3 regions of the Hymenobacter swuensis DY53 genome follow, and region 1 is predicted to be linked to each of the others. Evidence: riboswitches for the same ligand, from Rfam matches in the RefSeq annotation. Region 1 holds a riboswitch; each other region holds the start of a gene.
What was found. Region 1 has a riboswitch for cobalamin ahead of HSW_RS01435 (ABC transporter substrate-binding protein). Riboswitches for the same ligand answer to the same signal wherever they lie in the genome.
Positions count from the first base shown of each region.

Region 1 (9,858 bases):
CGCCCTTTTTGGTGTAGATTTTCATCGTAGTAAGTCAGGTTGAAGAAAGAAATTATTTCACCACCAGCGGCAGCCCCGACACCATGAAAATGGCGCGGTCGGCCCGTTGGGCAATGTGCTGGTTGAGCCAGCCTTGCAAGTCCGCAAACTTGCGGCCCGCCTCGGTGGGCGCGTGCAGTCCCATCCCGATTTCGTTGGAAATCACCAGCAGCGTGCAGTCCTGTTGCATGAGTTGATCGAACTCGGTTTGCGCCTGATGCAGCGTGGCGTCCACGTCGTAGGCGGCATCGGCGAAGAAATTGGTCAGCCAGAGCGTCACGCAGTCCAGCACCACGGTGCGGCCCGTCAGGGGGAGGCGACTGAGGTATTTTTCCTCTTCCAGCGTAGTCCAGCGGGCGTCACGGTCGGCTACGTGGCGCGCAATGCGCTGGCGGTGGTCGTCGTCCCAGGGGCGCGAGGTGGCGAGGTACACGGGCGCGGGGCTGAGCTGCAGGGCCAGCTCCTGGGCGTAGCGGCTTTTGCCCGACCGCTGCCCGCCGGAAATGTACGTGAGCATAGGCGCTAAAAAGTAAGCGTGTAGCGGGCCGATACGTTGCGGCCGGGCAGGTTGTAGCCGCGCTTCTCGTAGTAGTTCTCGTCGGTAAGGTTATTCACCAGCACCGACAGCGTGTGCCGGCCGGCCAGGGTGTAGCCCGCCGAGAAGTCCAGGGTCATGTAGCGCGGGTACTGAATCTGGGGCGACTGGATATCCGTGAAATCGGTGTCGCGGCGGCGGCCCACGTAGTGGCCGCTCAGGCGGGCGCGCACCCCGCGCAGGTTATCGAAGGCCACGCCGTAGTTGCCGCTCAGCCGGGCCACGTTGAAAATGGCGCGGGTGGTTTGGGGGCCGTCCACGGCATTGGTCACGTCTTCGGCCTTGAGCATATGCGTGCCGCCGGCAAACACCCGCAACACGTAGCGGCTATCGGCGCGCACGCCGAAATCGTAGCCGGTTTCCACTTCCAGGCCCCGGATGCGGCTGTCGTTGGCGTTGACGTAGGTGGTGCGGGCCCGCACCGTATAGCCTTCCGCGGTGGTTTCGCCCGCGGGGTTGGTGGTGCGGGTGGTGATGCGGTTTTCCACCTGCGTAGCAAAGTAGGCCGCACTGGCCGAGAAGCCGCTGGTGGGTCGGTCAAAGCGCAGGCCGGCGTCCCAGGTGACGCTGCTCTCGTTTTTCAGGTCGGCATTGCCCGCCGTAATGGACACCTGCCGGGCGGCGTTGGGGGCGGTTTGGGAATAACCGGCCACGTTGTAGGCGTCGGGCGTCACGTAGGCCCGCCCGATGGTGCCGTGCACGCGCAGGCCGTTCAGTACCTCGTACTGCGCGCCCAAGCTTGGGCTGAAAAACGGGTTGGTGGTTTTGCCGGGCGTGAAGGTGGTCAGCAGGTCGGTGCGCTTCACGTTGTAGGAAATGAAGTCGTAGCGGGCCCCGGGCGTCACGATCAGCTTGTCGGCCAGCAAGCTCAGCTGCGCCTGGGCGTAGATGCCGGTGGTGTTCAGCTCGTAGTTGGGGTTGTAGGGCGCAATAGCGGCGCTGGCGGCGTTGAAGCGCTGCGAGTTGCTGGTGGCCTCGTTGCGGTCCACGCCCACGGTCAGGCGCTGGCGGCCCAGCGTCAGCACGTCTTTCACCTGCACGCCCCGCCACAGGTACTGGCTCTGGAACGAGCGGTAGGGTGCAATCGGCACGTTGTTGGCGCCCGCCAGCGTGTTGTTGTCGTTGGTTTCCTTGGAGGTGTAGCCGCGCACGAATAGCTGGTGCCGCGCGTAGTTGCCGGTGGCGCTCAGGTCGAGGTTTTGCCGCTCGATGTCCTTGCCCGACGGCCCCAGGTCGCCGTAGAACACGTCGTTGGGCGACTCCACGTTGCGGGCCACGAACCGCTCACCGCGCACGTCCACGCGCCAGTGCTCGCCCAGCTGGTAGCCCAGCCGCAGCGCCCCGGAATAGTAGCCCAGCCGGGTGAAGCGGCGGCGCTGGCCGTCGGCGCGCCGGTCGTCGGTTTGGACGCGGCTGTCGTCGGCGTAGGTTTTGGTGGCGCTGCCGCCGTCGAGCCAGCGCCGGAACACGCCGCCCTCGCCCAGCTTATAGTCCTGCGCCCGGTCGAAGAGCCCGAAAGTCAGGTCGAAATCCAGGTTTTTGGTGAGGTTGCCCCCGGTGGCGCCGCCCGCCTTAAAGGTTTCAAAGCTGCCGTATTCCGTGAACAGCGCCGACCGCACCACCCCGCGCGACTTGCGCGTCACCACGTTCACCACCCCGCCCATGGCCTGCGAGCCGTACAGCGCCGAGGCGGGGCCTTTTAGGATTTCGATTTGCTCCACGCTGCCCAAATCGAGGGTAGCCAGGTTGCTGGTGCCGGCCGGCCGGCCATCCACCAGCAGCAGCGCCCGTTGGTTGAGCCCGCCCGTCTGGGGCCGGAACCCCCGGATGCCCACCCCCGCCAGCAGGCCGGGGTACTGGATAACGTCCACGGAGGCGTTCTTTTTCAGCACGTCGGTGAATTCCTGGGCGGGCGTCTGCTGGATATCCTGGCGGCTGATTACCTGGAGCTGCTGCGGCACCTTGCCGCGCTCGGTGGCGGCGCGGGTGGTCGTCACCACCACCTCGCTGAGGCTCTGGCGCTGCAGGGTGTCGGTGGGAGCGGGCGTTTGGGCGTGGGCAGTGTGCAAAGGGCCGGCCAGTACGGCCGTGCTCAGCGCCAGCTGGGTGGCGAAGCGGGGCGTCGGGCGGAAGTTGCGTAGCGAGTTCTGTTTCATAACTAAAGCAAGCAGTGAAGGGAGGCGAAAAGGAGTGGCAGAACAGGGGGGGGGGAGGCGCTGGAACTAAGAGGTTGCCGGCTGGTGCAAAGCGCGGAGCAGGGCGGCAATGGTGTCGTGCCGCTGCCCGGGGCTGCCGGCCGCCTGGCTGATCCAGTAGTCGGGGGTGGCCGTCACGCGCAGCGCGGCCGGAGCAGCAGTGGGCACGAACCCCTCACGCTCCAGCGCCCGGCGGGTCCAGAAGGCGGCAGCTCCGTCGCCCACCAGCTGCACCAGGGGGCCGGTGGGGGCGTGCAGGGCAAACGTGCCGGTGGCCGGGTCGAAGGCCAGGCCCTCCCGCGCAAATGCCGCCGCAAAGGCCCCGCTCAGCACCAGGTCTTCGGGCGTGCCGGTGCGCAGCGCCCCGTCGGCGGGCAGCAGCCATACTCGATCGGCGGCTTGCAGGGCCAGGTCCAGCTCGTGGGTGGACAGCAGGATGGCTTTGCCGGTTTGGCGGGCCAGGCGGTGCAACAGGCGCATGAGGGCCACGCGGTTGGGCAAATCGAGGTGGGCGGTGGGCTCGTCGAGCAGAATCAGGGGCGTATCCTGGGCTAGGGCGCGGGCCAGCAGAATTTTCTGCCGCTCGCCGTCGCTCAGCTCGCCCACCGGGCGGTGGGCCAGGGCTTCGGTGCCGGTGGCGGCCAGGGCGGCCTGCACCTGGGCGTCGTCGTGGGTGGTAAGGCCGCCGAGCCAGCCGGTGTGCGGGTGCCGGCCTAGCTGCACCAACTCCCGGCCGGTGAGGTTGCCGCTGTCCACCCGGTCGGTGAGCACCACGCTGAGCTGACGGGCCCGGGCCGGGGCGCTCAGGCTGGTGAGGGCCGCGCCGCCCAGGTCGAGGCGGCCGCTCAGGGGCGGCTGCAAGCCGGCCAGCGTGCGCAGCAGCGTCGATTTGCCGGCCCCGTTCGGACCCAGCAAACACACCAGCTCGCCGGGCCACAGGCGCAGGCGCAGCGGACCGGCCACCGGGCGGGGTGTTTTCGGGCGGCTGAAATAGCCCACCGTCAATTCCTCGGCGGTCAGCAGCGGGATGGAAGTCGGCATGAAACTCAGGAAAACGAGGAGCGGATGTTCTGGCGGCGCAGCACCACCCACAGCACCACCGGCGCCCCCAGCAGCGAGGTCACCACGCTCAGGGGCAGGGTGGCCTGGCTGCCGGGCAGCTGCGCAATACAGTCGCAGCCGAGGGTGAGGGCGGCCCCGGCCAGGCAGCTGGCGGGCAGCAGCAGCCGGTGGTCGGCGGTGCGCAGCAGGGCGCGGGTGAGGTGCGGCACGGCAATACCTACGAAGCCAATCGGCCCGCAAAACGCCGTGATGGACCCGGCCAGCAAGCTGGTGCTCAGAATGATAAGCGTGCGGGAGCGGCCCACCACCAGGCCCATGCTGCGGGCGTAGTTCTCACCCAGCAGCAGCGCGTTCAACGATTTGGCCGAGGCAAACGCCAGCACCAGCCCCACCGTCACCACGCTGGCCAGCACCGCCAAATGGCTGCCCGTAACCCCGCCCAACGAGCCGAAAGTCCAGAGCAGGTACTCCTGAATCTGCTCGGGGGCGCTGAAATACTGCCACAAGCTCACAATGGCCCCCGTCACGCTGGCTATCATCATGCCCACGATGAGCAGCACCACGTTGTCGCGCACCCGCCCCGACAGGGCCAGCACCAACCCCATCACCAGGGCCGCGCCGGTGGTGGCAGCTAGCACCAGCCCCCAGCTGCCGCCCACGCCCAGGGCCCGGATGGCGAGGCTGCCCGCCGCGCTGCCGCTGGCCAGCATCACGGCCGCCACGCCCAGCCCGGCCCCGGCCGTAAGGCCCAGCACCGATGGCCCGGCCAGCGGGTTCCGAAACAGGGTCTGCATCTGCAAGCCGCTTACTGCCAAGCCGCTGCCCACGGCCAGGGCCGTCAGGGCTTTAGGTAGGCGGATTTCGCGCACAATAAACTCCCAGGCCGGCGTATCGATTGGCTGCCGAAGCAGGATACGCACCACGGCCGGCAGCGGAATCGACACCGAGCCCAGGGCAATATCGAGCACGAAGCCCAGCCCTACCAGTAGCGCCAGCACCAGCAGCCAGGTTATATTTCGCCCGGCCCCGGCTGCCGGAACGGGCAGGCGGGCGGGGTGGACGGCCGGAGCTGCCCGTAGCAAAGAGGAACTCACTTGAGTTGCTGGTAGTAGTGGAGCGCGCCGGCGGGCAGCAGGCCGGGGTGCAGAATGCGGAGCAAGTCGGCCAGCACCAGGTCGGGCCGCACCGCTCCCGATTCCCAGTAGTCGTTAGAGCCCTCGGCGTTGGTGCGGCGGTTGTTGTTGTAGAGGCGGCCGCTTTGGAAAGGGGCAAAGGCGGCGTAGCGGGCATCTTGAGTCAGCACCTCGGCCTTGGTGGCGGTGGAGCTCAGGTGCAGCCAGTAGTCGGCGGTGAGGGCCACTGGGGCCACGGTTTCAAACGACAGGGCGAGGCTGCCCTGCGGCGCTTTGCTTTGGTTCCAGGCGTAGGTGGTGCCCGCGTCGCGCAGAAACTGGGCCATGTAGCTGTCGGCGTCGGGCACGTGCCACACGTCCTTGAACGGCATACCCACCACCACGCGCGGGCGCGGGCTGGCCTTCTGGCCCAGGGCGGCCAGGCGCTGGTACTCGCGGGCCACCTGCCCGAACTTCTGGTTGACCAGATCTTCTTTGTTGAGCAGCACGGCCAGCACTTTCACCCACTCGGCGCGGGCCAGCGGCGTGCTTTCCACCCATTCTGAGTTGATCATCACCGGCACACCGGCGGCGGCCAGCGTCTGGAAGCGGGTCAGGTTTTCGCCGGGCCAGCCGGTGGCCATTACCAGGTCGGGGTGCCGGGCCACCAGCTGCTCGTTGTTGAGTTCCTTGCCCTGGCCCACCGCGTAGATTTTACCTTCGGCAATGCGCTGCCGCACCTTGGGGGCTGAGGCGTATTGGAGATTGCCGAGGCCCACTACCACGTCTTCGGCCCCCAGAAAGCTGGCCAGCGCTACGTGCATCGACGAGAGGCCCACCAAGCTGCGGATGGGAATGGCAATAACGTGGGCATCGGGGTAGCCGGCGGGGCGGGGCGTGCCGCGGGGCACCAGCAGGTAGCGGGTGGCCGTGGTTTTCTGCTCGAACGGGCTCAGAATGGTGATGACCTTGCACCGGCCGGTGTAGGCAATGGTGAAGCCTTTGGCGTAGGTGACGGTGGTGCGGCCTTTGGCCGGAGCTGCCACGGTGGGGCGGGCCTTCGGGGGGCTACTCGGCTGGCTGAAGGCGGCCGGCGCGGTGAGCCCCAGCAGGCCCAGCAGCAACAGGCCGCAACGGGCAACTAAATAAGCGGGTACGCCTCCGGCGCGGCCGGAGGGAAACGGGGGTCTGGACATGGTACGACGAGCCTTTCTGCCGAAAGCTGTGACTGTATGGAGCAAGCGGCAGGTCTTCTGACTCCCTCCCCGGGCCGATGGCCTTCCCATTCCTTGCGGAACAGTGGCGCCACGTTATCGGCCGGTTTTACAATAGAGGTTACAGCAGCGGAGACTGTCCCGGATTCTCACCGGATTCCCTTTTAAAGCCGTCCCGCACCGCGGAAACGACTACCAAGTGCTGCGCCAAAGGTAGGGCAAAATCCTAGTCCCACTTGAAACTCCGCCATTTTAAATGCCAGCTACTGTTCTGACGAAGCTTACCCGCGCGGCCACGCTGGTTCTGGGTAGCTCCACCACGGTATAGCCAACCCGCTGGTAGACAAGGTGCAGCGCCCGGTAAATGGCCGTGGCCTCGTCGAAGGTTTGCCAGCGCTCGGCATCGTTCACGTAGATTTCCGGCCAGGGCGGCGCCAGAAAAACCAGCGGCCGATACGGATGCGCCGCCACCGCCGCGTAGTAGGCGGGCGGCACCGATTGGCCTGCCACTTCCAGGTAGGCAATCAGGTCGGGCAGGCCCCGGTCGAAGAACGTGACGCCGCCGCGCAGGGTGGCCTGCCGGTGCTGGGTGACCATGCGGGCCAAAGCCAGCTCGGCAAAGCCGGCCAGATCCAGCCATGGCACCTGGCGGCTGCCCAGGGCCACTTGCTCTTGGATAAGCTGGCGCGACACTTCCTCGGCCACCGCAAAGCCGGCGTGGCCGAGGGCGGTGAGCAGGGTGCTTTTGCCGGCTCCGGGGCCACCGGAAAGAAGATAAAGGGCCATCTTGCGCTGATTTCAACCGTAAACATACCGTCTGTGGCTTTACCTACCGTTTCCGAAAAGCCCCAATTCCTGCTCGCCGCCCCGGCCAGCGGCAACGGTAAGACCACCCTGACGCTGGGGCTGCTGCGGGTGCTGGCCCGGCGCGGGCTGGTGGTGCAGCCCTTCAAGTGCGGCCCCGATTACCTCGACACCCACCACCACACCCAGGCCGCCGGCCGCCCGAGTCTCAACCTCGACGTGTTCATGGCCTCGCCGGCCCACCTGCACAGCACCTACGCCCGCTACACCGCCCCCGCCGACGTGGCCGTGGTGGAAGGCGTGATGGGCCTCTTCGATGGGGCCGTGCGGATGCAGGGTAGCGCCGCCGACGTGGCCGAGCAGCTGGGTATTCCGGTGATTCTGGTGGTCAATGCCAAAGCCATGGCGTACTCGGTGGCCCCGCTGCTGTTCGGGTTCAAGACGTTTCACCCCGGTATCCGGCTGGTGGGGGCTATTTTCAACTTTGTCAATACGGCCTCGCACTACGAGTTTCTGCGCGAAGCCTGCGCCGACGTGGGGGTGGAAGCCTTGGGCTACCTGCCCAATAATCCGGCCTTTACCATCCCGTCGCGCCACCTGGGCCTCTCCATCGACGCCGAGCTGCAATACGAAACCGTGGTGGAAGCCCTGGCCGACGCCCTGCCCCACACCGTGGACGTGGACCGGCTGCTGGAGCTCACGCGCACCGCCGTGCCAACCACCGTGCCGCCGCCAGCCGCGCCGGTAATGGCTGGCCGCCGCCGCATTGCCGTGGCCCGCGACGCGGCGTTTACGTTCACTTATCATCAGAATTTGCAGGCGTTGTCCCGGTTTGGCGAGGTTCGGTACTTCAGCCCCCTGACCGATGCCGCGCTGCCGCTGGGCACCGATTTTCTGTACTTGCCCGGCGGGTATCCGGAGCTGTTTGCCGAAGCCCTGAGCGCCAACGAAACCATGCGGACCAGCATTGCCGCGTACTGCCGGCAAGGCGGGGCAACCTACGCCGAGTGCGGGGGGCTGATGTACCTGGGCCAGCACCTCCTGGATGCGCCGGGCCAGCCGTTTGCCATGGCGGGCGTGCTGCCGTGCTCCACCACCATGCAGGACGCCAAGCTGACCCTCGGCTACCGCGTGGTGCACTGGGACGGGCTAACAGTCAAAGGCCACGAGTTCCACTATTCGCGCCTGCTCGACCACGGCCTGACCCCAGAAGCCGTGGAGGTCACCAACGCCAAGGGCGGGCCCGTTTTGGGGCAACTGTACCGCCAGGGCAACGTGTGGGCCTCCTACCTGCACCTGTACTGGGGCGAAGATGCCGGCTTTATTGCGCGCTTATTGGAGGCGTCGGCGCCGGTGCTGCCGCCACAGTAGCCCCACAATGCCGGCCACCACTACGGCGCACACGGCGTGGTTGAGCCGAGCCACCCGGTTGATTTCCTGGTGCGCCAACGGGCGCGGGTTGTGGCCGATGTAGGGTTTAGGTACGAGCTGGCCGTGGTAGTAGTTGGGCCCGCCGAAGCGGCAGTCGAGCACGCCCGCCAGGGCGGCCTCCGGGTAGCCGGCGTTGGGGCTTTTGTGTTGGTGGCCGTACCGGAAAATGAAGCGAAACCCCCGCCCACTGCCGCCCAGCAGCGCCAGCAAACCGGCCGTGAGCCGGGCCGGTACCAGATTCGCCACGTCGTCGAGGCGGGCGGCAAACTTGCCGAACTGCTCGTAGCGCGGGCTGCGGTAGCCCACCATCGAATCGAGGGTGTTCACCATTTTGTAGGCCATTAAACCCGGCACGCCCGCCAGCGCGTAGTAGAGCAGGGGCGCCACCACCCCGTCGCTCAGGTTTTCCGCCAGGCTCTCCAGCACGGCCGTGCGGATTTGCTGGTGGTCGAACCGGGCGGTTTCGCGCCCCACGATGCGGGCCAGCTGGCGGCGGCCCGCTGCCAGCCCGTCCCGTTCCAGCACCTCGAACACGGCCCGGCCTTCGCGCACTAGGCCCGTATTGGCCAGCCCGTAGAACACCCACAAGCTGTTTAGCGCCAAGGGAATAGAGGGAGGCAGGCGCCGCCCGGCCTTGTCCAGTAGCGTGAAGCCGGCGAAGGTGCCGCCCACTAAGGTGCTTGCCAGCAGTGCCCCTTTCGCTAGGCGCCAGGTGCCGTGGTTGAGCTGCTGTTCGCCGACAGCAATAAGGGTGCCGTAGGTGCGCACGGGGTGGGGCCAGCTTTCGGGGTCGGCCAGCAGCAAATCGAGGGTGTAGCCCAAAGCCAGGGGCGCGGCTAGGCGGGTGAATCGGTCCATTCGCGCAGGGCGTTGAGCAGGAGGTGGTTGTCGGCGGGCGGGCGGGTACCTAGCCGGAAATGCGCGGGCGTGAGGTCCCGGAAATTGGCCGCATCCCGGATCAGCAGGCCGTGGCGGGCCAGCAGCCAGCGTTTCAAGTCGGCGGCGGTGCCGCGCCGCAACTGGCCCACAAAGTAGTGGGTGTGGCTGGGGTGGATTTCGAGGGCCTTGTTTTCGGCTAGCTGAGCCGCGAAGCTGGCGCGGTCGGCAAGCAGCTGGGCGACGGGCGGCTGCACGGCCTCGAAGTGCTCGAACAGGAAGTGCCCGGCGGCGGCAGCCAGGGCGTTGACCGTCCAGGGTGCTTTGGCGGCCGTGAGGTGGGCCACCAGCTTTTCCGAAGCCACCACGTAGCCCAGCCGCAGCCCCGGAATGGCGTAGGCCTTGGTCATGGAGCGCATAATCACCAGGTTATCGAACCGGCCCAGCAGCGGCAGCGCGGTGGTGATGCTGGTCGTAAACTCGATGAAGGCCTCGTCGAGCACAAAAACCATTTGGGGGTGGCAGGCCAG
Region 1 covers NZ_CP007144.1:281,965-291,822, reverse strand. The annotation lists gene HSW_RS01460 (cob(I)yrinic acid a,c-diamide adenosyltransferase) at 1-25, opposite strand, end outside; gene HSW_RS01455 (bifunctional adenosylcobinamide kinase/adenosylcobinamide-phosphate guanylyltransferase) at 53-556, opposite strand; gene HSW_RS01450 (TonB-dependent receptor) at 562-2,790, opposite strand; gene HSW_RS01445 (ABC transporter ATP-binding protein) at 2,857-3,870, opposite strand; gene HSW_RS01440 (FecCD family ABC transporter permease) at 3,876-4,937, opposite strand; gene HSW_RS01435 (ABC transporter substrate-binding protein) at 4,982-6,199, opposite strand; cobalamin riboswitch at 6,230-6,432, opposite strand; gene HSW_RS01430 (AAA family ATPase) at 6,470-7,003, opposite strand; gene HSW_RS01425 (cobyrinate a,c-diamide synthase) at 7,037-8,392, shown strand; gene cbiB (adenosylcobinamide-phosphate synthase CbiB) at 8,354-9,310, opposite strand; gene HSW_RS01415 (pyridoxal phosphate-dependent aminotransferase) at 9,289-9,858, opposite strand, start outside.

Region 2 (9,858 bases), on a different replicon from region 1:
AGGCCGTGGTCTTGGTGTCAACCATAGTGTTGGTAGCTGGAATGCGTGTTGCGTTTCAACCGCAAAGATATTCAATTTGTTACGCTTTTTCAGCCCATACTGATTTCCAACGCTTTACATCAAACAGCCCGCCTGACAATGTCAGGCGGGCTGTTTGATGTAAAGCGTCAGCTAGCGCAGTTAGTTGTTTTCAATAAACTCTGTCTTAACCTGCAAATCAGTTGTCAAGCCGGTAGAGGAGCCACGCACTAACAGGGTGTATATTTTGCCTGCGGCAATAGATTTGCTGTTGATAAGCAGCACCGGTACATTGCTGGAATTAGCAAGGTAAAAATTGCTCGTAGCCGCATCTATTTCCGTGAAAGCTGAAGCGTTACCAAACGACACGTTCGGAATTAGCAAGGAAGCTGTGCCGCTGGTTTCGGTACGGTACAGGCTCACGGGCGAAGCAGCACCAAGACCAATGTGCACTACCCGGATTTTTGCTTTCCCAGCCGCCGGAGCGGTCAGGTCATCCTCTACCCACAAAGGTCCGATGGAATTGGCCTGGTTAGAAGGGCTGTAAGCAAATAGCGTGTAGCTTTTGTCTTTCGCCACATTCTGGGTGCTGTTGACAACCGTAGTGGTGGTGCCGGCTACATTGACTTTGAAAACACGACTACCAGCAGTCAGCGTCTGATAGCCGGTATTTTCTCCATAGACAAGGTCTTTAACGGCCTTATCGTCAGCTAGCACGGATACCTTCACGTTAGCATTGGGTGCAGCATGTACTACAAGCACCTTGCCCTGGTCGGGGGTAGGCGTGGTGTTATCGTCGTCGTTGGAGCAGGCCGAGAAAGCCAGAACAGCGGGCAGAGCAGCCAACAGAACGGCCGGGCGGAAAAGCGAAGTCAGGGTTTTCATAAGCAGGAGAATGGATGAACTGACTGCCTCAACGAAGGCAGTTCCTGTTTTGTTGGATGAGCACTAAAACTTTTCCTCGATGAATTGCACTTTTTTCTCGTCCAAACACTTAGCTAGCTGAATATTTGTGCAGTAGATTTGTACTTATGCCCCAACTACTTTTGAACCACACTTCCAGCATTTTGCGTCGTTCTTTCGTTGCTGCCGCCTGTGCCCTTGGCCTCTCTCTTTCGGCTCAGGCACAGCAGGCCACTACCGTTATCCGGCTGGCTCCAGAGGATAAAGAGCGGGGACTAAACGGCGTCCAGAAGAACTTTTACTTTACTACCGGCGCGGGCACCACAGAGGCTGAATACCAAAGCGCAGGTTTTTTCGGACAACGATTGCGCCCCTATCTGGCCGGTAACCAGGAGGCCCTGGATAACCTGAACAGCTACCGGCGGCAGAAATGGCTGTTCGTGGCCGAGCGGCTCACCTTTGTAGGTGCCGTGGGCGTGTACGGGCAGCAGGTACTGGCCCTCAACGAAAAAGAGCAATATTTTAATAATACCCAGCAGGTTGCCATCGGTGTGGCAGCGGTTAGCCTGCTGAGTAACATTTTCATTTCCCGCAATACGAATTCGCATTTTCAGCGGGCAGTAGAGGCCAATAACGCCGGGCTGCCGGCCGCCCGCACGAGTGCCTTATACCAGTTGCGCCCCAGCGCGGTAGGCGTTGCCGCCAGCCGTACCGGTCAGCCAATGCTGGCCCTGCGCTGGAACCTACGCTAGCACCTTTCCTGTTTTCGGGTCATTCCGGGCGGACTTGGGAGTTGAACATCTGTAACAGGATGACGACTTCGGAGCCTTCGCCCGGAATGTTCTTTTTAACCTGTTCAGGCCGCATCGTACTGCCGGGAAGCTGACAATTGTCGGATTCCTGCTTACGTTTGATGACGTCTTTCGCCCTGGCCAGCTTCGGATTTACGTTCGGAGCCGACCTGTTTTCGTAGGAAACCTACATGGAATACCCGCTGCCGACGGCGGCCCGGCAATACGTTGCCGAGCACCTGCACGACGACCCTGCCACCCTGGCTCTGCAAGCGCGCCGCCACCCCCACCTCCCCGTCCCCGAGCTTATCCGCCAGATTCAGGCACGTCAGAAGGCCCGCGCCAAGATTCCGGCCTGGGCAGAAAACCCCGACCTAGTATTTCCACCGGCTCTGTCGGTCGAACAGGCATCTTCGGCCCGCACGGCCGCTTTCAAAGCCTCTCTGGTACAGGGCCAGCGCCTGGCCGACCTCACGGGTGGCTTCGGGGTAGATGTTGCGCATTTTGCCGCCGCCGTGGCCGAAGTCCACTACGTGGAGCGTAACGCGGCCCTGGCCGAGGTGGTCCGCTACAACCTGACTCAACTCAACATCCGGAACGTGCAGTGCCACACCGGCGACGCTGTGCAGTTCCTGCGCAGCACTCCCGATACGTTCGACTGGCTGTACCTGGACCCGGCCCGGCGCGATACGGCGGCCAAAAAGATATTCCGGCTGCAGGACTGTGAGCCCGACGTGCTGCGCCTGTTGCCGCTGCTATTGCATAAAAGCCGCAGTGTGCTGCTCAAAACCTCCCCCATGCTCGATATTGAGCAGGCCATTCAGGAGCTTCGCCAGGTACGCCGTCTGTGGGTGATAGCGGTGGATAATGAGTGCAAAGAAGTGCTGTATGAGTTGGGGCCCGAGCCGGCCATAGACCCCGAGCGATACACCGTAAATCTGCTCCGAACCGGGCAGCAGCAGGAATTCCGACTGAACCGGGCGCGGGAGTCCCGCGCCGTGGCCCGCTACGCCGAGCCGCAGCAATACCTGTACGAACCCAATGTGGCCGTGCTCAAGGCCGGGGCGTTCAAAAGCATCGGCACGGCGTTCGAGTTGTTGAAGCTACACCAGCACAGTCACCTTTATACATCTGATACGTTGCGTCCCGACTTTCCTGGTAGGACTTTCCGGATTCGGGCAGTGGAGAAGTACGACGGTCAGGCCCTGCGCCCTCACCTCGGCCCCGACGTACGCGCCCACGTCACCACCCGCAACTTTCCGGATACCGTGGCTGAATTCCGGCACCGAACCGGCATCCGGGAAGGCGGCGACCTGTACCTTTTCGCCACCACCAATCTGGAAGGCCGACTGATGGTGTTGGTTTGTGAGAAGCTGTGAAATAGTGCGTTTGAATACTCTGTCGGCGCTACTTACGCGGATTGTAAGGTCAAACGGACCATTCCACTACTTCACCATTTCACTTCGCGGGGCTAGTCCAGCGGTTGTTTTTGAGGCGGAAGCGCCAGGGCAACGTGGCGGCGGTTTCGCCGGCATAGGTCAGGCCTACACGGGAACTGGCCAGAACGTCTGATTCCGCAATGGTTTCGCCCGCGTCTTCCAGCCAGAGTAAAGAGTCCTGCAGATCCGTACCAGTAAGGGCCGGGGTGATGCCCAATGCCTGGGTCAGCAGGCCAGGGCCGGCCGTCAGGCGGGACGAATCGGAAGGAATGCCACCGCGCCGCGCCGTCATTATCTCCAAGCCGACCAATGGCTCTATGGCCCGGATAAGCACCGTATCGGGTTTATCAGCAGCATTGGTGCTGATGTTGAACAGCGTGTGGCGGTTGTATACTTGGTAGAGGTAGGCCCGGCCGCCGGGCTCGTGCAGGGCAAGGCCGTGGGTGCCGCGCCGCTTCAGATGCAGTTGCATGGAATCGTCGCCCTCATGCGAGTACGCCTCCGTCTCTACAACGCGCCCCCCTGTCAGTTGCCCATCAAGGCAGGAATAAACGTGTTTCCCCAGCAGGTCACGGGCAACCTGAACGGGGTCGGGGCGGCGGTAGAAGGACAGCGGCAGCTTGGACATAAAAGGCAGAGCGGAAGAAGAGCGTAGCAGCGGACACCCGTTGTTTGCGAACAATACAGCCACAGTATACGCGTCATTGCCTATCTTTGCCACTGTAAAGGTGTCCGGACCCCAATTGTGGGGCGAGGCTGAAAAGGGAATCCGGTTTAACGCCGGAGCTGTCCCCGCAACTGTACGCTTCATGAGTCGGCGCGTCATCACCGGCCACTGTTTCAGCTTCTTTACCGGAGGCTCACGAAATGGGAAGGCGACGCGCCCGGAGCAAGCCAGGAGACCTGCCTTTGCATTCCCCTATGTTCAGCGTCCTCGGAGGAAGGGCGGAGAATGAATGCAGTAGCGCCGCTTCGGCAGCGCGAGATACCCTTCTGTTTTCGGCCTCGGCTTCAGGGTTCAGCGAGTTTACCGGCTGATTTCTGAGGCTTTGAACTGAATTTTTCGATTGCGAAAATTTGGTTCGGAAGATGCGCTTACCTGAATTTTATCCTGCCGGGCTGTTGGGCCTGCTGGTGAGTTGTGCCTTATTGGTGCCGCAGGTTCTGGTGGCGCAAACCAGCAGCACACTAGATACGCTACGGCTGTCCGGGGTACGCGTGACGGGCCTGGGCGCGGAGCGGTTTGCCGTGGGCAGCCGGCGGTTTTCCTTGGATTCCCTGGCCCTGACCAACTACCGCACCGGTACGCTCACCGACGCGCTGAGTGCCCGCACGGCCATTTACCTGAAGAACTATGGCCCAGGCCAGCTGGCCTCCATCACGCTGCGGGGTACCTCGGCCCGCCATACGGCCGTCCTCTGGAATGGCTTCAACATCAACCTGCCGTCGTTGGGCGAGGCTGACTTCTCTTTGCTGCCCGTAAGCGGAGCCACGCAGGTAGATATTCAGCCGGGGCCAGCCGGGGCCATCTACGGCAATGGGGCTATTGGTGGCACGGTGTTGTTATCGTCGGGGGTGAAGTGGGGAACGGGCTGGCGCGGGGCCGCCCAGGCCGATTATGGCAGCTTTGGACTGGGAGCCGGCAACCTGGAAGCCGCCTTCAGCAACGAGAAAATAGCCCTCCGCACCAGCATACTATACCGGCAGGCCGATAACGACTTTGCCTACTACACCCGCGAAGCCCAGGGCCGGGTGCGGGTACGCCAGGAAAACGCCGCGTTGCAGCAAGCCAGCCTCACGCAGGATCTTACGCTACGCATGGGTCAGCGCAGTGAAATTTCGGCGGCTGTCTGGCTGACGGATGCTGACCGACAGATTCAGCCCGGCATTGGCACCAACAATACCAACGCCCAGGAGCGGGACCAGAGCCGCCGCTTCACGGCGGGCTACCGCTACGTGAGCACCCAACATGAATGGGCGGCCCGCGCGGCGTGGTTTGAAGATGTTCTGAACTACCGTGACGACGTGAGTGGTCTGAGCGAATCACGGGTGCGCACCAGCCAGGTCCAGGCAGAGCATACCTGGCGGTTTGCGCCTAACGCCTCGGTGCGCCTGGGAGGAGAGGCCCAGCGCTTCGCGGCGCAGGTAGATGGCTACGGCAGTGCGCCGCGCACCGAAAACCGGTATTCTGGCTTTGCCTTGTTTCGCTACGACCCGAGCCCGCGCCTGCAGTTGTCCCTGAACCTGCGGCAGGCAATCCTGCCGGGTCGGCGGCCGCCCCTCACGCCTACCGTGGGGGCCGAATGGCTGGCGTTTCAGGCCGGAGCCCATAGCATCAGCCTGAAAGGCAGCGCCTCGCGCAGCTACCGCGCCCCTACCCTCAACGAGCGGTACTGGCGGCCCGGCGGCAACCCCAATCTGCTGCCGGAGGAAAGCTTCGGATACGAAGGCGGCGTGGTGCATCTGTTGGAGCTCACACCTACCCGCCTGCGCCTGCAAACGGAATTAACGGCTTACCATCAGTTGGTAGATAACTGGGTGCAATGGACGCCGGGGGCTTCTTATTGGTCGCCGCGCAACTTGCGGCAGGTGCGGGCGCAGGGATTGGAAGCCAGCAGCCAGCTGACGTGGCGCCCCAGCACTTACCAGCTCACGGTGCGCGGCAGCTATGCCTTTACCCAATCCCGCAAAACCCAGGGCGCAGCCGATGATGCTGACCCAGTAGGCCGGCAATTGCCCTTCGTGCCGTTGCATACTGCCGCTTTCAGCACCGACCATACCTGGCGCGGCTGGCAATTGAGCACAGCTTTCACCTACACCGGCTACCGCTACACCGATGCCTCGGCCACGGAGTTCCTGCCTTCCTTTCCGCTCCTGAATGCCTCCATGGGCCGCACGCTGGCTGTACGGCCCGCCTGGAAGCTGCTGCTGCTGGCCCAGTGCTACAACCTACTAAACCTCGATTACCAGAGCTACCAGAACCGCGCCATGCCGCTCCGCCACGGCAGTTTGAGCCTACGCGTATTCTGGCGCTGAGTCACGCCTTCTTTTCCTTAACCTAATTACCTGCATGAAACCATTTTCCGCCTTTACCGGCCTTCCCGGCCGCTTGCTTCTGGGCAGTGCCGCCGCCCTAAGCCTGCTGGCCTGTGACCCAGACAACGAGCCGGAGCCTACCGAGCAACCCATCGTCACCAGCACAGTATTCGTGGTGAACGAGGGTAATTTCCTACGTTCCAATGCCGATATCAGCCTGTTCAGCAAAGCCAGCAGTTCGGTAACCAACAAAGCCCTGTTCAACTCCGCCAATGGCCGGACGCTAGGTGACGTGGCCCAAAGCATGGCCGTACAGGACAGCCTGGGTTACATCGTGGTCAACAACAGTAATAAGCTGGAAGTGGTGTCTTTGGCCAAATTCCGCTCCAAGGCCACTATTACTGGCCTGAAGCTGCCCCGCTACTTTGCCGCCGCTTCTTCGGCCAAAGGCTACGTAACCGAAACTGTGTCGTACAACGGCGGCAATGGCCGGGTATCGGTACTGGATCTGAAGACGAATACCATCAGCAAGTCTGTTGAAGTAGGCGTGCAGCCCGAGAAGTTATTGGTGGCCGGCTCACGGCTGTACGTGACCAACAGCGGCGGTAACACCGTAACGGTCATCAATACCGCTACTGATGCCGTGGAAGGCACCATCACCGTGGGCGACTCGCCTAACAGCCTGGCCCTGGACCGTGACGGCAAGGTATGGGTGCTGAGCGGCGGCAAAGTGGCCTACAACCCCGATTACTCCGTGGACTACTCCCGCACCACCAAAGGTAGCCTGGCGGTTATCACGCCCGGTCAGCTGACGGCCACGCAGCGCGAAGTTGACTCCAACACCAGCTCTCCCAGTAAACTCACCATCAACGGCGCCAAAAACCAGCTCTACTACACGTACCGTCGGGGCGTATACACGCTGGGCATCGGGGATGCCGCACTGCCCACCACGCCCCTCATTCGGCGTAGCTTCTACGGGCTGGGCATTGATCCACAGGACAACACCATTTACGGCGGCATCGGCTCCTTTACGGCCGCCGACAAGGTTATCCGCTACCGCAGCACCGGCGTGGCCATCGACTCGTTCACGGTCGGCATCGGCCCGAACGGCTTCGTATTCTATTAATCTTCTATTAATCGTTTCTCGCCCGGCAGCCTTGGTGGCAGTCGGGCGGCCTCTCCCCTCTTTCGGAAACAACTTAGCTCCTGACCAGCGCTGGCCCCAAACCACCGTGCCCCGGTTGACAACCAACGAGCCCACAACTTCGGTTGCGGGCTCGTTGCATTTCAGGCCGTTGATAATAGCTAATCGGCAAGGCCGTCGTGGTTCCGGTCGGTGGTTTCGCCGGCTTGCTCGTACTGCTGGCGACCGGTAGGACCATTCGTGGTGTCCCGGCTCAGACCGGAAGTAGCGGAATCGGCGGCCAGGGTGGCGTTCTGGCGGCTGGCCGGGTCGAGGCTTTTCTCAGCCCCGCGCTCCACGTTGGTGGCCCCGGTATCGGTGCCGGTATTGCAGGCGGACACTAGACCAGTGAGCAACACGGCGGCGGCCATCGGCCGAAGCGAAAGAGAGAATTTCATAGTAGCTGGATTTAGGAAGACCAATGAGAACAAGTATTTTCAGCTGTACGGCTGACCATGCCGCTGGTTTTTGCGTACACTAGTATGCATTCTTTTATCCTAACCATTTCACTGCTGTTCCGCTTTTCTCCGTATATGCCACCCCTGCGCTTCTGTATCCGTAGCTAACCCATAGTATAGGCGCATATGAGGCAGACGTTTATATTTGCCGGCCCGTATTTGCTGCTATGAACCGATCTTCTGCCCGCCCGTTACCTTTCCGGCCGCTGTTGCAGCGCGCGGGGGTTCTGGCCGGAATCAGCCTTTTTCTGGCCCTGGCTTTGGTGACATATCTGTACGGTGTGCAGGACCATTTCTTCGGCCGGATTTCTGGGGCTTTTTTCGTATTTTTCTGGCTACTGGCCGTAACTTTTCTGGCGGTAGTACCCTTTGTAAACTGGGCGGCGGCCAACTGGTTTGGAAAGATGTGGGCCGAGCCCGCACCGGAACCGGTCCGCCGGACCAAAGCCAACCCTACCACTCCCACTATCCGTAAACCCACGCGTACCGCAACGCGGCTGAACCCAACTCAACATCCGTGAAAACTACGCTCCTCCACATTAAAAACATGGTTTGCCCACGCTGCATTGATGCCGTGCGCAGCCTCCTTGAGCAAGCAGGTTACCGCCCCACCGATGTGCAGCTGGGCCAGGCCCAACTAGACCAAAGCACTCCCGCCGACCCCGCATCCGTTGCTCCCATGCTCCGCGAAGCCGGTTTTGACGTAATTATGGGCCGGGCCGACCAGCTTACTGAACAGATCAAAACGGCACTGGTCGAGTACCTGGAGCACCTGCGCACGGCGCGGATGCCCCTGACTACTTCGGCCTTCCTGACGGACCGCTTTGCGGCCACGTACTCGCACCTGAGCAAAGTATTTTCGCGCACGGCCAACCTCACCATCGAGAAATACCTGATCCGCCTCAAAATTGAGCGCGTGAAGGAGATGCTGAGCTACAATGATATGACGCTGAGTGAAATTGCCGAGCACATGCGCTACAGCTCCGGACAGCACCTGAGCAACCAGTTCCGGCAGGTAACCGGCCGCTCGGTAAGCGAATTCCGCCGCGACCTGATGCCGCGTCGCCTCTCGCTGGATCAGCTGGCGTAAGCCCAAGCTAGGCAAATCAAAGAGCATAAAAACGTCCCGAATATGGGTCTGCCAGGAGCTTCGACGTTTTTATGCTATGCCTTCATCAGTGCGGTGTAATTCGCCGGTATTGTGCTGAATGTGCGGCACTACATCGAACGCCATGTAGTTGGCGGAGAAACTGAGCAGATTTGTTTGCCCTAAAAAATCATTGTGTTCTATCTGTACTGCTGCTCTGTACCAACAATCAAAGAAGTTCACGAACCCATGAAACGTGTTGCGCAACAAGTGGAGCAGGAAACCCGGCTGGTTATGTCCACCAGATTGAAAATTCAGGTAGTTCTCGAATGCGCAATTCTCAATAGTTAGCCCCTGCAAAAAGTACGCAAACGAAAAGTCACGACGTACAAAATGGCAGTTGGCAAGCCGAACAGGGCTTTTGAAGCTTAAATGAACAGCTTTCAGATTCTCATCCCAGCACTGCTCAAGTAGTACCGGATGTGCAGGGTCGTCTTCGTGAAAGTTCAGGGAGCCTACCACACGGTAGCCGCGCACCGCCTTCCCGGCTTGCAACAGGCACAACGCCTCTGCACCGGAAATTTTCGGTAGTACCGCAGGGGAAGTCACTCGTATGATACGGGGAATATACGGCAACCTATCGGGCCGTACCTTTGCCGACACCTTTTCCGCCGGTTGGCGGTTGTTGTCCCGTGTCGTCTACTGCCCAACCCCGCATCCTGCTTATTACGCCGCCGCTCACGCAGCTCAACACGCCGTATCCGGCCACGGCCTACCTCAAGGGGTTTCTGGGCGGGCGCGGCTACGCGGTAACCCAGGCCGACCTGGGGCTGGAGCTGGTGTTGCAGCTGTTTTCGCGGGCGGGCCTGCAGCGAGTGTTTGCCGAAATTGAAGCCGGCAGCTTTGCCCTGAGCGACAACGCGCGCCGGATGCTGCGCCTCAA
Region 2 covers NZ_CP007145.1:4,083,356-4,093,213, forward strand. The annotation lists gene ahcY (adenosylhomocysteinase) at 1-25, opposite strand, end outside; gene HSW_RS18970 (DUF4397 domain-containing protein) at 181-903, opposite strand; gene HSW_RS18975 (hypothetical protein) at 1,086-1,673, shown strand; gene HSW_RS18980 (THUMP-like domain-containing protein) at 1,904-3,091, shown strand; gene HSW_RS18985 (DNA-3-methyladenine glycosylase) at 3,171-3,779, opposite strand; cobalamin riboswitch at 3,861-4,076, shown strand; gene HSW_RS18990 (TonB-dependent receptor plug domain-containing protein) at 4,241-6,187, shown strand; gene HSW_RS18995 (DUF5074 domain-containing protein) at 6,222-7,313, shown strand; gene HSW_RS19000 (hypothetical protein) at 7,493-7,768, opposite strand; gene HSW_RS19005 (hypothetical protein) at 7,996-8,349, shown strand; gene HSW_RS19010 (helix-turn-helix domain-containing protein) at 8,346-8,918, shown strand; gene HSW_RS19015 (hypothetical protein) at 8,988-9,524, opposite strand; gene HSW_RS19020 (B12-binding domain-containing radical SAM protein) at 9,608-9,858, shown strand, end outside.
Region 2: linked by a shared signal. The riboswitch ahead of HSW_RS18990 (TonB-dependent receptor plug domain-containing protein) and the one ahead of HSW_RS01435 (ABC transporter substrate-binding protein) in region 1 are both predicted to bind cobalamin.

Region 3 (9,858 bases), on a different replicon from region 1:
GAGCCGGTCGCGAAACAGCTGATCAATATCTTCCGGTTGCATACAGTTCTTTGGGTGAGGAGGTGGAAGCGGGCCGGGCCTGGGCACTGGCCACCGCGAGGCGGCGCTGGAGCATGCCCCGGGCCTTGCTAAGCTGCGACTTACTGGTGCCCTCCGAAATACCGAGCAGTTCGCCGATTTCGGGGTGGGTGTAGCCCTCCAGGGCGTACAGGTTGAATACGGTGCGGTAGCCGGCGGGCAGCTCGGCCAGCAACGCCAGCATATCGGCGGCGTTGAGTTGGCTTTCTGCTTCGGCGGCAGTGGCCGGCACGTCGTAGGTCAGGTCATCGATGGCCATGTGCAGCGGCTCCTTGCGGCGCAGCATCCCCAAGGCCTCGTTCACCACAATGCGCCGGATCCAGCCTTCGAAGGAGCCCTCGTGCCGATACTGGTCGAGGGCCCGGAATACTTTGGTGAAGCCCACAATCAGGGCTTCCTCCGCGTCCTCGCGCCGGCGCAGGTAGCGCAGGCACACAGACAGCATCAGGCCCGCGAACCGCTCATACAGCAGTTTCTGGGCGCGGCTGCTGCCCTGGCGGCAGGCGGCTATCAGCTCAACATCGGTCACGGGAAAAGGCGTAAAGTTTGGTCAGCAGCAGGTCGTTTGGGGGCTAGATGGTGGCCGGGCCGCAGGGGTTGCCTGAGGACGTAAAAAAAACTGGCGACTGTATAAAATGAAAAGCTCCCGAGTAAAATGCGGGCTTCCAGCAACAATCATAAAAATTGGGTGTCTATAATATGTACCAACATACATCTTTGAGCTGTGAAAACGATGCAAGGAAAAGTTATGGTGATTACGGGTGCTGCTATGGGCCTAGGGCTGGCGGCGGCCAAAGAGTTGGCTGGCCGGGGTGCCCATTTAGTGCTGATTGACTACAATCAGCAAAGCCTGCAGGAAGCCCGACAGGCCATTGTCCGGGAATTCCCGGAGGTAGAGGTGCTGACGGTAGTGGCCGACGTATCCGATGAGGCTGCTGTTCAGCACTACGTGGACGAGGCCGTGTCCCGGTTTGGCCGTATTGATGGGTTCTATAACAACGCGGGCATTGAAGGCAAGCAGGCCTCCATTACCGAGTACGACGTAGCCATGTTCAAGAAAGTCATTGATATCAACCTGCTGGGCGTGTACTACGGCCTGCGCTACGTGCTGCCGGTTATGCAGCGGCAGGGCGGGGGACGTATCGTAAATGTGGCCTCCGTGGGCGGCATCCGGGGCGTGCTGAATCAGATGCCTTACGTGGCCAGCAAGCACGCGGTATCAGGCATGACCAAAAACGCGGCACTGGAATACGGCCGCTACGGCATTACTACCAACGCCATTGCGCCCGGCGCCATCCTCACGCCCATGGTAGCCGAGGCCTTTAAGCAGATAAACCCCACTGACCCCAAACAGGCCGAAGCCCAGTATGCCAGCAACAACCCCACACGCCGCCTGGGCCAGCCGGAAGAGGTAGCCAAGCTGGTGGCGTTTCTGCTGAGCGAAGACGCCTCTTACGTAAGTGGCCAAACCATTGCCATCGATGGCGGCGAATCCAACATGTACGGCAACGCCGAGTAAGACGTAGGCAAACCGCCGACGCAAAAAGCCGCCGTGCCTCAGGCACGGCGGCTTTTTTATTTCATGGTATAGCCCACTGGCAGCCTAATACTGCCCCACGCTCAGCATCACCAGCGTGCAGGCTTCTTCGGTTTGGATGCCGCGCTGCTGGGCCAGCTCTTCCAGCTCCGGGTTTTCGGTGCCGGGGTTGAAGATGATGCGCTTAGGGTTGAGGTCCAGAATGTAGTCGTACCAGTCGGGCTGGTTCTGGGGGCCTACGTAGAGCGTCACGGTGTCCACGCCCTCGGCGGCGGGCCGGTCGTTACGGATTTCCAGGCCGGCTACCGAGCCTTTGCGGATGCCCACCGGCACTACCTCATGGCCGTGGCTTTTGAGCTGATGTACGGCGCGGTAAGCGTAGCGGGCGGGGTTATCGGTAGCGCCCAGCACAAGGGTCTTTTTCATGAGTAGGTAGCTTAAGGTAGCGTTGCCAGCAGGTGGCCGGACAATTGATGATATGGGCTTAAACGGCTATTTCGTGCCAATGGCTGCAAAGGCGGCTTCCGCGCACCGTTCGCCATCCATGGCGGCCGATACAATGCCGCCGGCGTAGCCCGCTCCTTCGCCGCAGGGAAACAGGCCGCGCACCTCCGGGTGCTGCAGCGTGTCCCGGTCACGGGGGATGCGCACGGGGGAGGAGGTGCGGCTTTCCACGCCCACAATCTGGGCTAGGTTGGTGGCGTAACCGGGAATTTTGCGTCCGAAGTTCTGGAAGCCCTGCCGCAGCCGGTCCGCGAGGCCCGCGCCCAGCACCTCATCCATCGGCACCGATACTAGGCCGGGCTGGTAGCTGGTTTCCAGCAGGGAGGCGGAGGTTTTCTTTTTCAGGAAGTCGCCCAAAAGCTGGGCGGGGGCCAGTTGGGTGTTGCCGGCCAGCTGGCAGGCGCGCTGCTCAATTGCCTGCTGAAAGCGCAGGCCGGCCAGCGCCCCGTGCTGGCGTACATCCATATCCTCTAGTTCCACGGCTGCCACAATACCCGAGTTGGCGAAGCGCGAGTCGCGGCGGCTGGGGCTCATGCCGTTCACCACCACCTCGCCGGGAGCCGTGGCGGCGGGCACGATAAAGCCGCCCGGGCACATACAGAACGAGAACACGCCCCGTTGCCGCTGCTGCCACTGCGTCTGGTGCACCAGGGAGTAGGAGGCGGCCGGCAGTTCACCCCGGTCCTGACGGCGGTACTGGGCCTGGTCGATGAGCTGCTGGGGGTGCTCCACGCGCACGCCCAAAGCAAACGGCTTGGCCTCGATGAGCACGCCGCGCCGGTGCAGCAGTTCGTAGATGTCGCGGGCCGAGTGGCCGGTGGCCAGCACTACGGCATCGGCCGTCAGCTCCTCGCCGGTGCTCGTGACCACGCCGCGCAGGTGCTGGCCGGTCAAAACTAGGTCATCTACGCGGGTATCGAAGCGCACCTCGCCGCCGGCCGCCAGTACCGAATCGCGCAGGGCAGCTACCACGGAGGGCAACTTGTTGGTGCCGATGTGGGGGTGGGCATCTACCAGAATATCGGAGGTGGCGCCGTGCTGCACCAGAATCCGCAGGATGCGCTGGATGTCGCCGCGCTTGGTGGAGCGGGTGTAGAGCTTGCCGTCGGAGTAGGTACCGGCCCCACCTTCGCCGAAGCAATAGTTAGAATCCGGATTCACCACGTGGTCTTTGTTGAGGGCGGCCAGGTCGCGGCGGCGGGTGCGCACGTCTTTGCCGCGCTCCAGCACAATGGGTTTGATACCCAGCTCAATGGCCCGCAGCGCGGCAAACAGCCCGGCCGGGCCAGCGCCCACAATCAGTACCGAGCGGGTGGCCTGGCTGACGTTGGGGTATTGGAACCAGGGGCCGAACAGGTCGGCTGGCGGGACCGTGCGGTAGATGTCGGCGCGCAGACGCACCAGCGGCTGGCGGCCCCGGGCATCAATGGAGCGTTTGCGCAGATGCACAAAATCGGCCTGGCCGGGCACGAGGCCGGCGGCATCGAGCAGGGCGCGGTAGCGGGCCAGCTCATCGTAGGCTACCTCCGGGGGCAGCAGTAGCTCAAGTTCCTGGGGAAGGGACATGGAGTAAATGGGGGTGAAAGGGAGTTAGCCTCTGAACCGGTACTGGAATCAAGGAAGCGCAAAGATACGCGGCCCCGCCACACGCCGCCGCCCCGACTGCAGGCCGGTCCTAAACCAACGTGGTTCAGGGCCGGCCTGCAGTCGGGGCGGCAGGTACAGGAGCAGCAGGCGGGGCTAGTGGCTGGTGTGGCCGTTGCTGTTCGGGGTAGTCTGGTTTTTGCCCGAGCCCGAGCCCTGGAGGCGGGGCCAGAATTCCTCCATGGCCTCGTTAAACAGCATCAGTGTCTGAGTGCGCACTTCGCCTGAAGGGTGGCGCAGCAGGTTGCCCAGCAGGTGCCGGTACATTTCGGTGGTTACTTCCAGCCCTTTGGCGCTGATGAGGCCGTGGTGAAGCAGGTCGCAGTTAGCGGCCACTGAGTTTGCCATAGAATCGGTTAAATCTTCGCGGGCTTGGTCTGCTTCCCGGAACGACTGTTCCAGGCGGGCATTCATCTGCGGGGTGTAGTCCTTTTCAGAAGCCATATCTAGGATGAGACAAAGGGGGAATGGCAGGCAAAACCACGGGCGGGGTCGGAATAGTTCAGCTCAATCCGAAAAAATCTTGTTTACGTCTTATTTACGGCTCAGTTGCCCCGCCAGACTGCCGCCGGGGGTAGTACTAACGGTACAGATGGGGTACCACTTTGGCTGTGAAACCGGCTCAGACAGTCGTAGCGGGCAGAATGCGCACGGGCCGCTTGTTTTCATCCACCGCCACGAAGGTGAACAGGCCCGAAACGGCTCGGTGGCGCTCCTCGGAGTACATCTGCTCTACGAACAGCTCCACCCGCACTTTCAGGCTGGTATTGCCTACATGTTCTACCCGCCCGATCAGCTCAACAAGCGTACCGCCGGGAATGGGGTGGGTGAAATCGACCTTGTCGGAGGATACCGTCACCATTTTGAGGCGCGAGAAGCGGGTGGCCGTGATGAAGGCCACCTCGTCCATCATGTGCAGGGTGGTGCCCCCGAACAGGGTGTCGTAGTGGTTGGTGGTGTTGGGAAATACAGCCTTGAAGATGCGCGTTTCGGCGCGCGTGATTTTTTCGGCAAGCGTGGACATGGAAACTGGAAAAAGGTGGATGAATGCACTTTCCCGGCCCGTTTTGGCGGCCTCGTACGTTTCCCGTAGTAGCTCCTCGCTGACTGCCACGCCCCCGGCTGCGCTGCGCCCGGGCATAGGTTTCCCGGGTTGCGGGCCGGAAAAGCGGCCGGCCGTGGCAGCACCCAACAAGGCTCTCAGGTCGCGAAGAAGCCTCATCATCAAAAGCGGCAGGCAGGTCTCCTGACTCAGGCCCGACTCCCCGCCCTTCTCACCGGCCCGGGGGCGGTAATGGGCTGCGTGGGGAAGCCGTTGCCACCGGGGTGGCGGGCCATTACAGTAGCGCGTCTGTCCGGGAGTTGCACCCGGTTCCCTTTTCGGGCCCTGCCAACCAGCCGGGCCACCTGCCGCTCGTCTGACTGAAAAAACAGACAAAGAACGTGGCCGCAAAGTACGCACAGATTCGGAAGCGGCTTCGGGGCGAAAAAAGAACTGTTCAGGGCCGGAGCCGCTGTGATGCTACTGGGCAGAAGGCGTACTTTGCGCTCTGGGGATATGCCTTTCTACAGTAACAAGTGGTAATGATTCGGATTTCAAGGCCGTTTTACTCAGGTTGTCAGACGTGCGGTGTTCAGCTGCCGGGAAATCATGGCTCGGCGGCGTATAAAAACCGCAGGAGTGCCACAGCAGCTACCGTGTCAGGAAGTTTTAGTGAATAGTAACGGCATGCCAAAGTTGGTAGAAACCCTGGCCATAGGAGCGTATTATCGTTCGGGAAAATTATCTCAGCACCTGTTGTGGCTGGCCTGCGGGGCGGGCGTAGCCGGGCTGCTGGCCTCCCGCGCCCTGATTGCTTTGAGCCCGGTGGTAGGCGTACTGGCCGTGCTGGCTAACCCCCAGCTGCGCCAGACGGCCGCCCGCTGCTGGCATAACGGGGCCCTGCTGCGGGCGGTGGCACTGGTGGCGTTCCTGCTGCTAAGCGGGCTCTATACCAGCGAGTGGGCGGTGTGGCGGCATGAGCTGTTCCGAAGCCTGACGTGGCTGGGCGTGCCGCTGGCTTTCACGCTGGCCGTTCCGCTGAGCGGGCGGCAGCGGCGGGCAGTAGGAGCACTGTTTGTACTGAGTACAGCCGCCGTGGCCCTGGCTACGCTGGTGAAGTATCTGCTGGACCCCGTCAGTGCCGATGCCGCCATCAACGTGGGCCACAACGTGCAGGCTATTACCGGGGTGTTTCACATTGCCTTCGGAACCATGCTGGCGCAGGCATTTTTCTGGGGGTTACTGCTGCGGCGCGAGCAACAGGTGGGGCCTCTGGGGCGGGCGGTATTGCTGGCGGCGGCGGCCGTTATCGTGCTGACGCTGCATGTGCTGGCCTACCGCACGGGGCTGCTGGTGCTGTACGCCGGGCTGCTGGCCTACGCCATCCGGCTGCTGCTGCGGAAGCACGTTGCGTTCGGGGTGGGGCTGCTGGTGCTGCTGGCTCTGGGGCCGTGGGTGGCGTTTCAAACGCTCCATTCCGTGCAGCGGCGGGTAGAGTCCACCTCCTGGGACATCAAGCAGTACGTGCAGGGAAACGATATCAACGACTACTCCCTGGCCCGGCGGCTGGCGGCGGTGGAAACGGCCGCCAGCATCATCCGGCGCAACTGGCTGGTGGGCGTAGGCCCGGCCGATGCTTACGCGGCCATGTTGGACGAATACCGCTGGAAAAACTTCGGGCTGCGGCCGGCCAACTGGGTGAACGTGCATAACCAGTACCTGAGTGCGCTGGTCGGGGGCGGGCTGGTGGGACTGGCCATCTGGCTGAGTATCCTGTTCTGGCCCCTGCGCCACCGCAGTGCCCGGCGCAACCCCTACATCGTTTTATTTATCCTGACCCAGGCCACCGTAATGATGGTAGCGGATATGCTGAGCCTGCAGATCGGGCTGAACCTGTTCGTGTTTGGCTACGGCTTTTTGGTAGTAGCCGCCGAAACCAACCGCCTGCGGGCGGCCCCGAAGTTGCCGGATTAAGCTATTCTTGCGCAGGACGCCTTCCCGGCGTGGCCGCCGCCCAATATTCTGCTACCCAATTTGTCCTGCTTTATGCCGCACGTCACCACGTCCCGCACCATGGCCTCACGCATCCGGTCCATTTTCAGCGGCTCGGTGGGCAACCTGGTAGAGTGGTACGACTGGTATGTGTACTCGGCCTTTGCCCTGTATTTCGCTCCCGCTTTCTTTCCCAAAGGCAACCTTACGGCGCAGCTGCTCAACTCGGCGGCCATTTTTGCGGTGGGCTTTCTGATGCGGCCGCTGGGCGGCTGGCTCATGGGCGTGTACGCCGACCGGGCCGGGCGCAAGGCCGCCCTGCTGGCCTCGGTGCTGCTGATGTGCGGCGGGTCGTTGCTGATTGCCCTCACGCCCTCGTACAGCCAGATTGGGGTAGCCGCCCCGGTCCTGCTGGTGCTGGCCCGGCTGCTGCAGGGCCTGAGCGTAGGAGGGGAGTACGGTACCTCGGCCACCTACCTCAGCGAAATGGCGGACGCCAAAAACCGGGGTTTCTTCTCCAGTTTTCAATACGTTACGCTGATTGCCGGCCAGTTGCTGGCATTGTTGGTGCAATTGGGTTTGCAGCAGTTTCTCACGCCGGCCGAGCTGTACGCCTGGGGCTGGCGCGTGCCGTTTGCCATTGGGGCCGCCGCCGCGCTGGTGGCCCTGTATCTGCGCCGCACGATGGAAGAAACCGATGCTTTCGAGCGGGAAGCTGCCCCGGCCCGGACTGCCGGCCGGCCCGGCCAACTGCGGATACTGCTGCAGCATCCGCGCGAGGTGCTTACGGTAATCGGCCTCACCCTGGGCGGCACGGTGGTGTTCTATACGTTTACTACCTACGTGCAGAAGTTCCTGGTGAATACTACTGGCTTCACCAAAGGCCAGGCCACCCTGGTGTCATTTGGGGCTTTGGGCGTGGCTATCCTGTTTCAGCCACTGATGGGCGCGCTGTCGGACCGGATTGGGCGGCGACCGGTGCTGCTGTTTTTTGGCGTGGGGGCCACCCTGCTCACCGTACCGCTGCTTACAGCCCTGGGCCAGGCTGGTAGTCCCGGCGCGGCCTTTGGGCTGCTGCTGGTGGCGCTGGTAGTGGTAAGCGGCTATACCTCCATCAATGCCGTGGTAAAAGCCGAGCTGTTCCCGACTGAAATCCGGGCCCTGGGAGTCGGGTTGCCCTACGCCCTCACGGTGGCCGTCTTTGGGGGCTCCGCCGAATACCTGGCTCTGCTGGCCAAAGACCACGGCGTGGAAACCTGGTTCTACTGGTACGTGACGACCTGCGCGGCCGTGTCGCTGCTGGTGTACTGGCGCATGGCCGACACCCGCACCACTTCCCGCATGAGCCCGGAATAGGCCGTTGGGTAGTTATTGAATGGTGATGGTATCGGTGATGGTTTTGGTGACGTTGGGGAAATTAAGAATGTACTGGCCCGGCTGCGTGGCAACAAACTGGTAGGTGCCCTGATAGTCAGCTGCCACCTGGGGGCAGGTGCAGCCTTCGTAGCGGACGGTGGGTGCGAGGTATACTTTGTTGGCTTCGCGCTGCTCACGCAGTTCCTTGAACTGGCCGCATCCATTGATGATGCTCACCGTGTAGGTAACGGCTACGGGAGTGCCGACTTTGCCGGTTTTGGCCCCACCTACCACCGCCACAGAACCCACTACTTCCTGAGAGCAGGAACTGTCATCGGCATCAGACAGACAGGAGGTGATGCTCAGCCCCAGGAAAACGGCGGCGAAAAGGCGGCTGGAAGAAGTGAAAATGGCTTTCATAAGAGGTTTGGAAAGAGCGAAAAAACTAAGACCTAGCAAGGGCCGCCTCCGGGAGGAGGCCGGTTGAAGGCAAAAGGTTGCCCGACAAAAGTAACCTAACCTCTAACTTGGGGTATAATTATTGATAGGCTAACTTTCTGGTCCTGCGCCCGGGCTGCTGCCCGGCCCCTTATTTCGTTTCTGCCTCCCATGCCCCCTACCCGTACACGTCTGGTGCGTTTCCCGGTTTTTCTGTTGCTGCTGCTCTTCCTGGGGCCGCTGACGGCCTGCTCCGAGCAGGAGAAACCGGCAGATAAGCCCGGCCGCCCCAGTCCGCCCGCTACCCTTACCACCAGGGTGCCCGGCGGGGCTATGCTTACCATCAGTTACAGTCGTCCTTCAGCCAAGGAGCGCAAAGTATTTGGCGGCCTGGTACCTTATGGACAAGTATGGCGCACGGGAGCCAATGAAGCCACTACGTTTACCATCAACCAGGATGTGACAGTGCAGGGCCAGCCGCTGCCCGCAGGCAAATACGCGCTGTTTACCATTCCCGCCGAAAAGGAATGGACCATCATCTTCAACAAAACGGCCACTCAGTGGGGTGCCTACGAGTATCAGGAGGCTGATGACGTACTGCGCGTGCAGGCCCAGCCCGGAGTTAGCCCCCAGCCGTTGGAGCGGTTTACCATCACCACCAATACAACTGGTCAGGTTACGCTGGCCTGGGAGAAAACCCGGGTGCAGTTTGTGGTGAAGTAAGATGAATTACCGGCCGCTGCGGCATACTGATGGAAGGCCTGCTTAGCGTTTGTAACGCGCGCCCTGCTGAAGTTCTCCCAGAATCTGGGAGCCGACCCGGAACTTAACCGGAAGGGTGATTTTTTCCTGCTCGGAAGGTAAATCCACCTCAAAATGCAAATGTGGGCCGGATGACCAGCCGGTGTTGCCACTGTAGCCAATGGGTGCCCCGGCCGCTACCTGCTGCCCGGGCTGCACCAGGCTGCCATTCTGTTTGAAATGAACGTAGGTGGCGTAGGTGCCATCTTCGTGAAAGAGGATGATGTAGTTGCCCATATCCTTGCAACTGGCAGTAGGGCAGCCGGTGTTGGAATCCTGCTTGATTTCGGCAACGATACCCGCCCGGGCCGCGCAAACTATGCTGCCTTCGGGCATGCTGAAATCGACGGCCAGTTTATTGAGATGAGAGAAGGCCCCATTATTGCCTTGCATCACCGCATACTCCTGACCTGCTGCAAAGGGCAGGTCATATACGTAATCTGCGGTTGGCGTGACGGAAAGGGTA
Region 3 covers NZ_CP007145.1:2,573,597-2,583,454, reverse strand. The annotation lists gene HSW_RS12440 (hypothetical protein) at 1-42, opposite strand, end outside; gene HSW_RS12435 (RNA polymerase sigma factor) at 23-607, opposite strand; gene HSW_RS12430 (glucose 1-dehydrogenase) at 812-1,597, shown strand; gene HSW_RS12425 (CoA-binding protein) at 1,682-2,041, opposite strand; gene HSW_RS12420 (NAD(P)/FAD-dependent oxidoreductase) at 2,108-3,685, opposite strand; gene HSW_RS12415 (hypothetical protein) at 3,860-4,207, opposite strand; gene HSW_RS12410 (acyl-CoA thioesterase) at 4,386-4,787, opposite strand; cobalamin riboswitch at 4,983-5,189, opposite strand; gene HSW_RS12405 (O-antigen ligase family protein) at 5,493-6,779, shown strand; gene HSW_RS12400 (MFS transporter) at 6,852-8,153, shown strand; gene HSW_RS12395 (hypothetical protein) at 8,166-8,573, opposite strand; gene HSW_RS12390 (DUF2911 domain-containing protein) at 8,763-9,314, shown strand; gene HSW_RS25090 (M23 family metallopeptidase) at 9,357-9,858, opposite strand, start outside.
Region 3: linked by a shared signal. The riboswitch ahead of HSW_RS12410 (acyl-CoA thioesterase) and the one ahead of HSW_RS01435 (ABC transporter substrate-binding protein) in region 1 are both predicted to bind cobalamin.